One region of the Paenibacillus sp. FSL L8-0340 genome, then DNA from elsewhere that is predicted to be linked to it. Evidence: predicted binding sites of a transcription regulator. Region 1 holds the regulator's gene; the other holds the start of a gene.
What was found. The regulator LexA, encoded in region 1, represses DNA repair genes until DNA is damaged. The targets are predictions, from matches to a motif close to CGAACATATGTTCG.
Positions count from the first base shown of each region.

Region 2: a site for LexA is predicted at 3,409-3,422, ahead of NST07_RS18085 (YolD-like family protein). Genes of this name have one in related genera too.

Region 1 is NZ_CP151967.1:4,237,569-4,244,350, forward strand. It holds gene NST07_RS18950 (FixH family protein) at 1-112, opposite strand, end outside; gene NST07_RS18955 (HAD family hydrolase) at 351-1,136, opposite strand; gene NST07_RS18960 (hypothetical protein) at 1,172-1,699, opposite strand; gene NST07_RS18965 (DUF896 domain-containing protein) at 1,750-1,959, opposite strand; gene NST07_RS18970 (LysM peptidoglycan-binding domain-containing protein) at 2,070-2,483, opposite strand; gene lexA (transcriptional repressor LexA) at 2,777-3,403, shown strand; gene NST07_RS18980 (L,D-transpeptidase) at 3,579-3,917, shown strand; gene NST07_RS18985 (multidrug efflux SMR transporter) at 4,333-4,710, opposite strand; gene NST07_RS18990 (TetR/AcrR family transcriptional regulator) at 4,711-5,262, opposite strand; gene NST07_RS18995 (hypothetical protein) at 5,560-6,300, shown strand; gene NST07_RS19000 (hypothetical protein) at 6,596-6,782, opposite strand, start outside.
Region 2 is NZ_CP151967.1:4,057,190-4,063,971, reverse strand. It holds gene NST07_RS18115 (LacI family DNA-binding transcriptional regulator) at 1-499, opposite strand, end outside; gene NST07_RS18110 (hypothetical protein) at 662-832, opposite strand; gene NST07_RS18105 (GrpB family protein) at 1,000-1,527, shown strand; partial or broken gene NST07_RS18100 (C45 family peptidase) at 1,470-2,078, opposite strand; gene NST07_RS18095 (hypothetical protein) at 2,439-2,630, opposite strand; gene NST07_RS18090 (hypothetical protein) at 2,865-3,263, shown strand; gene NST07_RS18085 (YolD-like family protein) at 3,453-3,776, shown strand; gene NST07_RS18080 (hypothetical protein) at 3,850-4,071, opposite strand; gene NST07_RS18075 (hypothetical protein) at 4,441-4,701, shown strand; gene NST07_RS18070 (AraC family transcriptional regulator) at 4,758-5,618, opposite strand; gene NST07_RS18065 (alpha-glucosidase/alpha-galactosidase) at 5,892-6,782, shown strand, end outside.

The sequences.
Region 1 (6,782 bases):
GCTCTGATCCGTCATGCATATGGCTTGATTTCCCACTATTACCTGAACAGCTTACAATCATTGACATCGTCACAATCGTAAAAAGAGTAATCAGCTTCTTGGGTTTTATCATCCGGAGTCCTCCCGACCAAGGTAGAATTTATAATGATATTTCCAGCTTGTGGTTGCATTCTTTTACTATTATACACAACATATTCGCAATTTTAGAAGATTGCTTAAACTTTCACGCCTTTTTCGTGAAGTTAGTCATATACAGATGGATTATCTCCCTATTATAATTGGCCAACCTCTTTGTTTGAGCGCAAAAAAGCCAGCATCCCATTAGGGATACCGGCTTCTCAAAGGTTACACTATAGCGATTGTACCAGGGGGAGGAGCTCAGAGAGATGGCCGATTCTATAATCCGGCTGAATCTCAGGATTTGGTAATTTGCCGGTACGGTTGATCCAGACAGTAGTCAGACCAGCGGCCAAGCCGCCCTTAATATCCGTCGTGAGTTTGTCGCCGACCATGATCCCTTGTTCAGGGGTTATATCCAGCAGCGAAAGAGCATGCAGGAAGATATCCTTGTCCGGTTTTCCTTTGCCAAAGCTGCCTGAGATAACTACATGATCAAAATAGGGGATAAGCTCAGGCACTCCGTCGAGCTTCTCCTGCTGCAGTGACGGGCAACCATTCGTAAGCAGCAGTAGTTTCACCTTACCACGTAGTGCATCAAGCACCTGTAACGTCTCTTCATACATGTACGGCAGGCTACGGCGCTCGGCAGCAAACCTGTCTGCCAGCGTTTCGGCAAGCACCTCATCTTCGACACCGAGGGAGGCCAGACCACGCCGCCACGATTCTTTACGGTATACAGGAGCCAACTGTTGGAGCTTACGGAACTCCGGCTGTTCTCCAGCTGAGAAATTGGACCAAAGTGCTTCATAAGGATTAATCCCGATCATCTTTGTAAAAGGGAACGTCTCATAAGTTTCATAAAGATTCCTGGCTTCCCTGCGAACAGCAACTTCAAGCTCTTTAGGATCAATGGAGTCACCTGCAGCTTCACATGCATTGCGGAAGGCTTCTTCAACACTCCGTTCATCCCAGAGCAATGTATCGTCAAGATCAAATAGTACGGCGGTAATTGGCATTAGATTTCTCCCTCTCCCTACGCTGTTATATCTTCCTACTCGTGTACTACTTCGATGTTATTGGCTTTGCCGAACTCCTCCAGGCGTACACCCATGGCCTCAGTGTTATAGCGGTTAATCAGCTTGGAGAAAATCCACTGTTTGCGCTTGCCCTTATATTTAAGCACGACCACTCCACGGGACAAAGTGATCTTCTCAATATCTCCAGCTTGCAGCCAGCGTTCACGGTTATACTTAATCGTAGACACTCTGTTGCGCTCAACCTTCAGATACGGACGCCGGAAGAATAGAAGTGCCGCCAGCGCAAAGTAAAGAACGACGCCCAGCCAATTGGCAAGGATGCCACTGCCTCTGGCCTCGTCGATCGAGCCTACCACCCAGAACATAATTCCAAGCAGCATTAGAACAACAGGAAATGCAATGTTGCGGCCCTTAAAGATATCACTATTTTTCGCAGCTGATTTTGACGAAGAAGCATAAATGGAATCCTTGCCCTGCTTCTTTCTTTGCTTGTTGATCTGCTGTGTGTTGCGTTGAACCATTCTTTCCCAAGAACGGGCCATGTCAGTTCCCCCTAGTCATCCTGTAATATCTATGAAAAAGACACACTGGACTAATGTTTGAGTCCCTTGTTGCCTTGTTCATGCTCATCATTATCCACGATTTCAATAGTGTCGAGCTGGGCCCGGAAGTTGCTGCGGATGTTGCCCAGATAAATCTCGCGGAGCTTGGCCCGTTCAGCCAATTCCTCTTCACTCAGGCCGCCATTCTTCTGTTTGCGTGCCAGTTCATTGATGCGTGCGACCAATTCGTCAATATTCAATGCTTTCCCCTCCCCTATAAATTCATTCTAACTTTGCCATGAGAAAAAGAGCTTGTCAAGGTCTACCCCCTGAAAGCTCTTTACGTCAGTCTATACTGCTTATGATGAAGTTAATACACAGGCAATGTCAGTATATCTCCGGCCTGAATGTTCCCGTTCTTCAAACCGCTTGTTTTTTTAATTCCTTCTATATATACGACCGTCTTCATTCCCGCTGGTTTGTTCTTAAGGGCGATACTCCAGAGCGTGTCTCCGCGTTCAACTACTACCCGCTTTTCCTGCTTCACTAATGATGCTGAACTCGCAAAAACATTACCAACAACTGTAAATCCCGATACAACAAGCATAAAGACCAGCATTAGCTTCACCAGATACTCTTTCCGGCATAGTCCTATGATCTCCGAAAATAAAGCGGCGGCGGATTGTTTCATTTCATTCATATGATTAGAAGCAGAATGTCCTCTAGTTGAATTAACTTCACCGGCCTCTTCGTAGATGCTGCGGTATGTACTGTATTTTAACATTGTCATCGTCCTCCAAACACTTGTTCTTACTTTCGAAAATAATATAACACGAACATGTGTTTTGATCAATAGATTTTTTAGAACAATTGTTCGCTTTTTTTCCGTATCCATAAATGTGTCAGTTTTCAGCACCGGCATTGCCTTTTCCCGCCATTTTCAAACCGTTATTGGATACTAATATGGTAAAAGGCTACTATTTCCACTATTAATCTCAGATTGTTAGAACTTATGTTTGTACGAACGGAAGTTCTATGTTATAATTTTCCCAAACATACTATATGGGGTTGATTCCGATGTCAAAGATTTCGAGTCGTCAGCTGGCGATCCTGGAATTTATACGTAACGAAGTCCGTAGCAAGGGTTATCCTCCGTCCGTCCGGGAAATCGGTGAAGCTGTAGGCTTGGCCTCAAGCTCCACAGTGCACGGCCATCTGGACCGGCTTGAGAAGAAAGGCCTTATCCGCCGCGACCCTACGAAACCGCGTGCAATTGAGCTGCTCGGCCAGGAAGATTCCGAGAATGTACATCAATTCGTACAGACGGTTACCCGTATTCCTGTCGTAGGTAAGGTCACCGCCGGGGTGCCGATTACCGCAACGGAGAATATCGAAGATTACTTCCCACTACCTTCCCACTATGTGGGAGATAACAAGGTATTTATGCTCTCCGTTCTCGGTGACAGCATGGTGGAAGCAGGTATTATGAATGGTGACTATGTAATCGTCCGCCAGCAGCAGACTGCTGACAACGGCGATATCGTCGTTGCCATGACCGAAGAAGACGAAGCTACAGTCAAGACATTCTACAAAGAACGTGACCACATTCGTCTACAGCCGGAGAATCCGGCTTATGAACCCCTCCGTCTTAACCGCGTTACGATTTTGGGACGAGTTATCGGTCTCTTCCGCGATATCCATTAATATTTTTGTTCATATTTAAGGGCTGCTTCACTTGAAAAAGTGAAGCAGCCCTTTCCCCTTTTCAAATGGTCATTTTACTCATCACGAACATTTGTTCTGTTTATCCCATATAACAATTCCTTCGAACAGCAACAGCACTCCGCACATATTCTGATAGCAAAGGAGTGCTGAATCTATGCCTAATTATCGGATTATTGTTGATTTGTCGCAGCGCATGCTTTATTTGCTTGACAATAACATCGTTACCAGAGGGTTCCCTGTCGGTATTGGCACCATGCTTACCGTTACACCGGCGGGAGAATACACTATCATTAACAAACAGCCTAAGCCTGGCGGACCCTTCGGTGCATTCTGGATGGGTCTATCCAAACCACATTACGGCATTCATGGAACGAATGACCCTTCCTCCATCGGACATATGGTCTCCCATGGCTGTATCCGCATGTACAATGAGGATGTGCTGGCCCTTGCAGCAATCGTGCCTATTGGAACACGGGTTACAATAAGGGATTAACAGCATGGTGATCAGACAAAAGCAAAAACACCCTAAGGATCACAAAAAAATGATCGAGGGTGTTTTTCATTGTGCTTAATATGGGTCCTTCCTGTCTGCCGATTCATACCGGTCGCGTATTTCACGATTTTTAGCATATATGTACAAATCCAAAGCTATTATTCCTCTCCGGGCAAGTTTAACCAACAGTACGAATGCGTAAATACAAGCTACAACCGATATGAGCCACATCAATACGCTAAACACGCCAATTCCATTAAGGAATAAATTTCCTCTATGCACAAACAACTTTCACTCACTCCCCTGTATTCTTGAATATGAAAATACCCCACCATTCTGGCAGGGTACTGTTATTTCGTCACTATACTATTGTTTGGAACAAATTGTATATGATCTTTATTTCTTCAGCTTCAGCTTAGGCTCTATCGGAAAGGCTGGTTTGTTGTGTTTCGGCAGCCTCATCAGAGGAACCATGTCCGGGACCCAGCAAATTCAGCACAATCACACCAATGACGATTAAGGTTATTCCTATTACGCTGCCTGTATTTATTTTTTCTTTCCAGATCAGTACCGAGATAAGAACTGTAGCTACCGCCCCGATTCCAGACCAAATTGCATAGGCCGTATTTAATGGAATAGTCTTCAGTGATAACGACAAAAAGAAGAACGAGCAAATAAAACTAATCAGCATTACGATTACAGGAATAATTTTGGTGAATCCTTGCGATGCTTTGAGCATCGAAGTTCCTACAAGTTCGCTGGCAATGGATATCGCCAAAAACAGATACGGCACTTACTTCTCCTCCTTTACTCCGTCCATCAATTCTTTGTAAATGCGTTCTTTTAACTCCTGATCTGGCGGTGCCAGTCCAAACTTTTCTGCAAACCAGAGTCCGTCGGTCACCAGTCGGGCAATGGTTGCACGAAGTGGATCCACACCGTCATTTTCAAAATTGTGTTGCCATTCAGCATATTTCTCCTGCATGTTTGTCAACAACCCTGGATTCGTAAATAAAGCTGCTGCCAGCACCGAGTTCATGTCACTGCCTTCTCCAAAACCATAAAAAGTAGATTCAATGTACGCCCTGCTCCATTTACCAGCTTCTCGCTGGTCATGCTCTACACGGCTCTGAACATCTTCCGTAAAGTTTCGGGTCAGCTCATCCACCATACCGGAAACCAGTTGTTCCTTGTTAGGAAAGTGATACAGTAAACCGCCTTTGCTCACGTTGGCCGCTTTGGCCACAGCTTCCAGAGTTAAGTGCTCCACCCCTTGATCACGAACAATGGAGGAAGCCGCTTGCAAAATCATTTTTTTCTTAGAGCTGTTGTTATGTACAGTCACCTTATCACCCCCATTTGAACTGTACCGTCTGGACGGTTTTTTGTCAAACCAATATAAGTATAAATAACCTGACTACTCCGCAAGCAAAAATATATTGTGAATACGCTATCCGCTTGCAATGCCCACAAAATGGGTAATAACTACCATATAGTTTGAAGATCAGCTATTCGTTCCGCTATTGGCCGTTCTCTTTAAGTTTGGTTACGCGCATATGTCTTATCCATACTTATGTAAGGTGAATGAATGGGCTATCCTAGAGTTATACAGGAATTCACCCTTACAGGCGGGAGGAAAAAGATGAAAAAGAACAAACCATTCTATACAATTTGGTGGTTCTGGGTGGTCTTAGTAGCCGCCGGCATCATAGGGTTGGTTACCCTCGGGAACGATGACAAGTCAGATGATCATACTTCTTCGATTACGGCGCTAGCAACACCGATGGTTACTGCCAAGCCAACAACTGAATCAAGTCCATCTCCAGCAACAAAACCAACGACTAAGCCTACAGCAGAACCTACAACTGCCCCACCCCTTTCACCTTCAGCCGAACGAACTGTCAACGCCACTCAAGCAACGTCTGCTGATCAAGTACCTTTATCTGCTGACGAGGTGCTGGCTTTTACTGCCAATCTTACAGGTAAAACTTTTATAAAAGACGTAAACGTCGGGACAGACAATATAACGGTTACTTTTTTTGAGACTTACCAAGCATATAAAGAAGCGAACCCAACCTCCGGCATTACAAAAGAAGATTACATCGATTACTTTTCTACAGGCGACCAAATAAACAAACTGCTCATGGAAGAAACAAGCCGATTATTTGCGCAATTCCCCGGAGCTGCTTCGATTGACATGGTGATTCCCTACGATGGGAAAATCTATTCCGTAGCTCTCACGCAAGGAGAAATCGAGCGATTTTATAACGTGGACTTCAGTACACTGGCTTCCAATGAGATATGGAGAGAGAAAGTAAGCAATCCACACTTCAACAAAAGAGACCGGCAACAATTCGTTGAGCAGTTCATCCAAGTAAATTAATAAGTAGTTTGTGATGTACACCGATTAATTGTATAATCTACTAAATATTAACTAGGAGTGACCGCAATGAGTAAACTCACGCGTTCAGACAAAGCTATCGTTTCCTTTTTACTTGGTTTCGCCTCCGTGTTCATTATTGCATTCTTCGTAATTCGATATATTGTGCAAAATGTTTCATTTGCTCCATAAAATCCATAATCACTTTCGGCACCTGTATGGGAAAAGCTTAAACATAGACATCAATACCCCGTCATTATAAACACTGACGGGGTATTGTTCGTCAAAGGATGGTGAACTATTTTCCAGTTACAGTAGCCGTAAAGACTAAAGGTCCGGAGACAAAAGCAGTAGTTGCCGGAGTCTGATTCTCAATGATCAATTGATAGTTTTGTACACCCAGTGGCGCTGTTTCTACAAACAATTCTTCAAGTGTTATATTATTATCAAAGACATTAGTTACCAGATTATAGTAAATTTCAGTA
Region 2 (6,782 bases), 180 kb from region 1:
AGTTATAATTAACCTGATTAAAAAGACTGTCATCGATGATGCTGTCGAGCAGAATCAGAGGAACGCCTTCCACAAAATTGGCGGATATCCGGTAGAACATCTCATCCATAACGTCCAGCACAAAGACAGCATCCAGCTTGCGTTCACGGATTACATCCATCGCAGGATTAAGGGGATTTAAACGGACAAGCAGAGTATGATAACCGGCTTCTGTTAGCATCGCTTCCAGACTTTCCACCAGCGACATGTAATTTTGGCGTTTCCAATAGGGCAAAGCGGATGTCCGGTTAATCAGAATGCCGACCAGTCCGGTCCGTTGTTTGACCAGGGAACGCGCCGCGAGATTCGGGACATAATTCAGCTCCCGGGCAATTTGCAGTATACTCTGCCGGGTCGGGTCAGGGATTGTCTGGTTCTTCACATTATTCAGCACATAGCTGACCGTAGCTACTGAAACGTTCGCCTGACGGGCAATATCCTTCATGGTCGCTTTTTTCATCGGGCATTCTCCTTAACAAGGCTTAGAAGAAAAGCCTATCATTCAGCCACGGGACAAGTCAACTGAATGAAAAACTAAAAATATTTACTTGGAGACAAGAAGAGGCTGCTCCCCGTTATTCAGCGACGGGGGAGCAGCCTGTGTGCTGTACAATTTTACAGCTTAAGTTTCATTTTTGGTGACACCATTCAAACTGGGAACATAATCTTCAGCCTTATTGGTGTTTAACATCTGGGGTTCTTCAGTAAGATGTGCATGGTTTTGCTGGTTGTTTTTCTTATCTGCTTTATTATTTGCACGGTCGTGTTTGGGATCGGCACTATTTTTGGGCATGATTTCACCTCCATCTGCTAACAGATAGTATGAGAAACTGGTTTGCATTTTATCCCAGCCATCTGAAATCGGGGGTGCGTAGCCTCTCTGGAGTGTGTACCGGATCATTTACAAAGAGCGAAGGCTTAGAGTAAGCTGACAATAAAATAACTAACCCAGCAAAGAAGGTGACGGTCATCGCTGTAAGCCCTGTTCCTATTGAAGTGGTTCCTTATAATCCCGCTTGGAAGGCCGAATTCAGCAGAATCAAAAAGCGGATGCTTGAGATCCTTGGAGATCTTGTCATTGCTGTCGAGCATGTGGGCAGCACCTCAATTGAAGGTTTGGCGGCCAAACCGATTATAGACCTGGATCTTGTGATGGAGAGCTATGAGGCACTGCCTGGTATTGTCGAGAGGTTCCGGGAATTTGGTTATGTGCATCTTGGAAATCTTGGGATTGAGGGCAGAGAGGTATTTGAGTGCGAGAAGGATGACGGTTTGATGCAATATCATCTTTATGTATGTCCCAAGGACGGTAAAGGTTATCTGGAGCATATTGCTTTCCGGGACTATCTGCGGAGTCATCCTGCTGCGGTTCGGGCGTATGAGGAAGTAAAGCTGGCCCTGGCAGAACAATACCGCAATGACAGAGAAGCCTATACGGAGGGCAAGACAGCTTTTGTACATTCCATCCTAAACAAAGCCATGCAGTGAGCGGAGAAAAAAGTATGAATAGAGCGGCAACCGGACCTGAATAACAGGCCAGCCGGCTGCCGCTCTGCCAGTTGTTTCATTGCTTCCAGCGGATTGTAGTCCGTTCCTGCTTTCCAGAGAGTAGAGTACATCGCCTCTTGTCTCGCTTGCGAGTTATGCATCAGCTGAAGGTTATGTTGCTGCATGGCTGGCAGCGTATAGTGGTTGGTGGATACGATAAGCTGGGGAAGGCTCGCCGCCCTGGCATCATAAACCTTAATTTCTTTATGTGCCCCAGCTACTTCGATCAATGCCATTGAACCGTGCCTGTCGGAAACCAGAAAGTTCCTGTAATCGGAGATCGGCATGCTGCGCAGCAGGGTAACAGCTTCTCTGGTTGTAGTGCAGTCATCGAGCAGGGCCCGAACCACTCCCGGGAACACAAAACCCTCACCTGTCATTTCTGGCCGGATTCTGCCGGAGGTCATGGTCACGCTGAGACCTTCGTCATTCATGCCGTCATACCGGCCGAAGAGCTGAAGTGAAAATCCGATATGGGCGGCTTGCCCGTCACACGGGTGGTGCTCAGCAAAAGCTGATTATAGAGAGCATCCTCCCAGCCAAAATCATACGTCCGCATGTGATATGTACGGCTTTTGTCTATAGGACCGGTTCGCAAGGCTGCCTGGCTGCAATGGCCGGCTGCTGAATCGAACGCTGTGGTTCCAAGGTGAAGTTATTTCCCCGCCTTTATGTGCAATATGCTTGGCTACAGTTGAATTTTCTTGTATTCATGGCATTTGGATGGTAAATTATAGATATAAGTTTGGGATTGAAATTCAGCTAATAATTGCATGAAATGCGTACATTAATCAATCCGCCAGTCCGTATCTTGGCGGGTTGATTTTTTTAAAAAAGCAAGGCTGGTTTGACTATGTTCTGCTGTGAACAAAACGTTTTATGGTCCAAAAAGGTACCGTAAGGATACCTTTATTTGTTGAAATGCTTAAAGAATCCGAAGGATGATCAATTTCACAAAGGCCGGTAAAAGTTTCACCGCTCACAAGATGAACACGCTGCTTCATACTTTGCTCCAAGGCCGACTGTATTTCTATTTTTCTCATTCGTTTCACTTCCTTTTGAAACTGTGGCATTATGATCTCTACTTATCATTAAACAGGATTAGAAGAATTTAACAGACCTATTGGTTACAATATTGTATTATTATTATATACATTAGTTTGAAACCGGGTTATTCTTAAAGAAACTGTTTACAGTGAATCTAGACCCAAGCACCCTCCAGTTAGGACGGATAGGTTGATTTTCTCAGAAAAATGGAGTTGGAGAGGTGAATGGCTGTGGATACAAGGAATGTTATCAAAGGGATTTATCATGAAATCCTTGAACGGATCGAATTGCTGCTATTGAACTCAAGTCTTGAGTATGTGGAGCACTCTTCTGAAGTAATAGAGGGGGGCATGTATGCTTGGGGACAAGCTGACGTATTGAAAGATGCGTACCGGATGGCTTTGATTGAAGAATATTTGATTCTGGTTACCCAAATGCGGTTGGAGCTTGAAGAGAAAGACAGCAAAGCTCTCGCCAGTTTTGACCATAGCTGCAATATTGTATTGACTTATTTAAAGCAGGAAACGTTTGTGTACGAGAGTACGAAAGAAGATGTATTGAAGACGATTGAAAAAGAATTGGCTATTCAGTACTTCGTTATGAATCTGCCGGTGGAGAACATGAAATAATTGTCCCCATAACCTGGTCGTCGCGGTGAATCGGGCATACCTTTCTTGGTGTAATATTCAATCTAATAACGTTTAGCTCTCAGTCCGCCAGTGTTCAACTGGCGGATTTTTCCGTTGCTTTAATTTCTCTAAGATGGTTATAATACAAACAAGTGTTCTTATTTATAGGGACTGAGGAGGTCAGACAACATGAAGAAATTTGACAGCATATTCGACTGCAGCCGGGTGATGACTCCGGAGCACAAGCGCCGGATCATCCAGGATGAAGAAAGACAGCGCCTGCGAAGCAAACCCGTGCTCGATGCTCAGGAATGGGAGCTGATAGATCAAGTGCTTGCTTATTCCAAGCGTTACAACGAACAGATCACGATCACGCTGTTCGATCCAGAGAAAGATCATAAGATCAGGGGCGTTGTCATGTCAGTGGACCTGCAAATGCGACAGGTCAAATTACAGATTGAGTATGAATATGATTGGATTATGATTGACGATGTTATTCAAGCGACTACATAAATAAGGGTCCCAATCCTGGGACCCTTTCTTTAAAATTTATATGTTCATGTCATAAAAAATTGCGTTCTGCTTGTTACTTCAATGTTGCATATGGTTTGAATTCGTCCGGTATAGCCGTTACCCCTACTATAGCCTCGACAGCTTTCCAGGCCGCTTCAAAACTTGTTCCGCTGTAGATTGTTCTATCCCGCGCAGGGCCAGACAATGACATGTCAAACACTATAAATTCTCCAGACTCTTCAATGAGTCTGAAGCTTACGGCGCGGTCTTTTGATTGCATACGAATCTCCTTCAATTAGACAACCTCCTTAATCTTTTCTGCACTAGTATAAAGTCTACACAGCAGTATACCGCATCACCCTAATTGCATCAATTAACTAATACGCTGCAAGGAGCAACATTGACGGGAAGGTATTGAAACACTACAATTAGCACGAGTAGCCGTTGGAATAATTTAGGATTTCATTTTCTTTCATCGGATAAATAAGAAACCCATTAGGCGGGCTAACAGGAGGTGAAGTAAACAATGAAAAGATCGGTTAACCTGTTTAAAGTTTCGCTTGTGATGATCATTGTCTACTTGCTGGTTAGTTTTGTCGCAGGTCTAATCGGGATGAATTTCAACAAATTATAATGAGTCTGTTCTGCAGATAGGAGGAAGTCAATGAAAGGCGAACATTTAAAATATTTAGGCGGCGGTATAATTGTTCTTGGATTGATTGCTTCGATTCCTGTCGCCATGAATATGGGTACATTATCTGCCGGTATCTATCTGTTCATCTGGTCCTGCCTGATTGGCGTGTTTTTTATCGGTTTCGGGGAGCTGCTGTATTCGGTGCAACGAATTGAGCTTAAGATCGCCGGGGAACGTCCTCACTATGATCCATTGACAGGTCAATATGTTGACAAGACGGTAAGAAAGTAATAGGTTTTAAAACAACCCTGCCGGTGAATTCCGTCAGGGTTGTTCAGCATTTCCCCTTAACTCTCACGGAGAACGGCGCGATACTCGCTCGGCGGCATGCCAGTGTATTTGCGGAACTGCTTAGAGAAGTAGAGGGCGTCGTTGAATCCGACAGATGAGGCCACCTGATCGATGGTGAGTGTTCCCCCCAATAGTTCCCTGGCTTTGTCCATCCGCATCTTCAGCAGATACTGCTTGGGAGACAAACCGGTCTTTTGTTTGAATGCCTTGGACAGATGCACCCGGTGATAGCCCAACGTCGCCGCCATGTGGTCGATGCTGATCTGCTGGTGGAACTGCAGCGAGATCCAACGGATCGCCTGGTCGATCTGGCGGTCAATGACCTCAGGCATTTCTTTGGGACGGGCTGGAAGGACACTGAGGTTGGCCAGACCAAACTGGTGGAGCAGCAGCCGGGTCCAGCCGGAGGCCTCCAGGCTTTCCAGGCGGGGATAAGGGGATTGCTGGAAGGCCAAGCGAATATGTTCGTACAGGCTGTGCAGCTCACGGGTATTCCCCGAATGCAGCAGCGGACGTTCCTTGGTAATCCCGGCATCGGAGAGCAGTGCCGCAACAGCTTCACCCTGTAAGGCTACCCATACGTAGTGCCAAGGGCTGTCCTTGTCTGCCTGGTAACTGAATAGGGACCCCGGATAAATAACAAACGTGTCTCCGGTCCGGCAGTGCAGCGAGACATTCCCGCTTTGAAAGAAGCCCTCACCATCCAGCACGGTATGGATCAAAAAATAATCATGCACGGAGGGGCCGATCTTGTGACCGGGTACGGGTCTGCCTTCACCACTGAATAATACGGCCATGTCTTGCTCTTCTGGTACGAGATTAAAGCTGGCAGTGAAGTACGAATGTTCGAGATTCATTGAAGGGCCTCCCATACATAAATGAGTGAGTCATATTGATATTGCAATTAATCTCAGGCTACTACATCACGATTCCAAATGCAACAAAGATCCATATCTCACTTGTATTTCTCCATACTCATTTCCGGCATTCTAATTTATAGTGAATATAGCAAGGAAACAGCGGATAATGACTGCCATTACTGCAATCATCTGCCCTATTCACCACTGCATAAACTCCTTATTTGCTTAAGGCAGGCATTCTTACCGCAACCAACAGGAGGCGTATTGTTCATGTCCAAAATTACATTTATCGGTGCAGGAAGCACTGTTTTCGCCAAAAACGTTCTGGGTGACTGCATAGCGACAGCGGCGCTGCAGGGTTTCGAGCTTGCCTTGTTCGACATTGATCATCAGCGGCTAAAGGACTCAGAGAACATGCTTAACTCCATTAAGAATAGCAGCGGCAGCACATGCAGGATTAACGCTTACTCCGACCGTAAAGAAGCGCTGCGCGGCGCCAAGTATGTCATTAACGCGATTCAAGTCGGAGGTTACGATCCCTGCACCATAACCGATTTTGAAATTCCGAAGAAATACGGTTTGCGGCAGACAATTGCGGATACGGTCGGCATCGGCGGTATTTTCCGCAATCTGCGCACCATCCCGGTGATGCTGGATTTTGCTGCGGATGTACGCGAGGTCTGCCCGGATGCGCTGTTCCTGAACTATACCAATCCAATGGCTGTTCTGACGAATGTAATGAACACCTATGGCGGTGTGCAGACAGTAGGACTGTGTCATAGTGTGCAGCAGTGTATCCCCGGATTATTTGGCCACCTTGGAATCGACCAGACGGGAGTGCAGGCGAAGATCGCCGGAATCAACCACATGGCCTGGCTGCTGGAGGTCACGAAGGACGGGAAGGATCTTTATCCGGAGATTAAGCGCCGTGCGGCAGAGAAACAGCTGGAGCCTCACACAGATATGGTACGTTATGAAATGATGCAGAAGTTCGGCTACTACATTACAGAATCGTCTGAGCATAACGCGGAATACCATCCTTATTTTATAAAAAGGAACTACCCGGAGCTGATCGAACGCTTCCAGATTCCGCTCGACGAATATCCGCGCCGCTGTGTGGAGCAGATTGGCCGCTGGCAGCAGCTGCGCGAGGAACTCGTC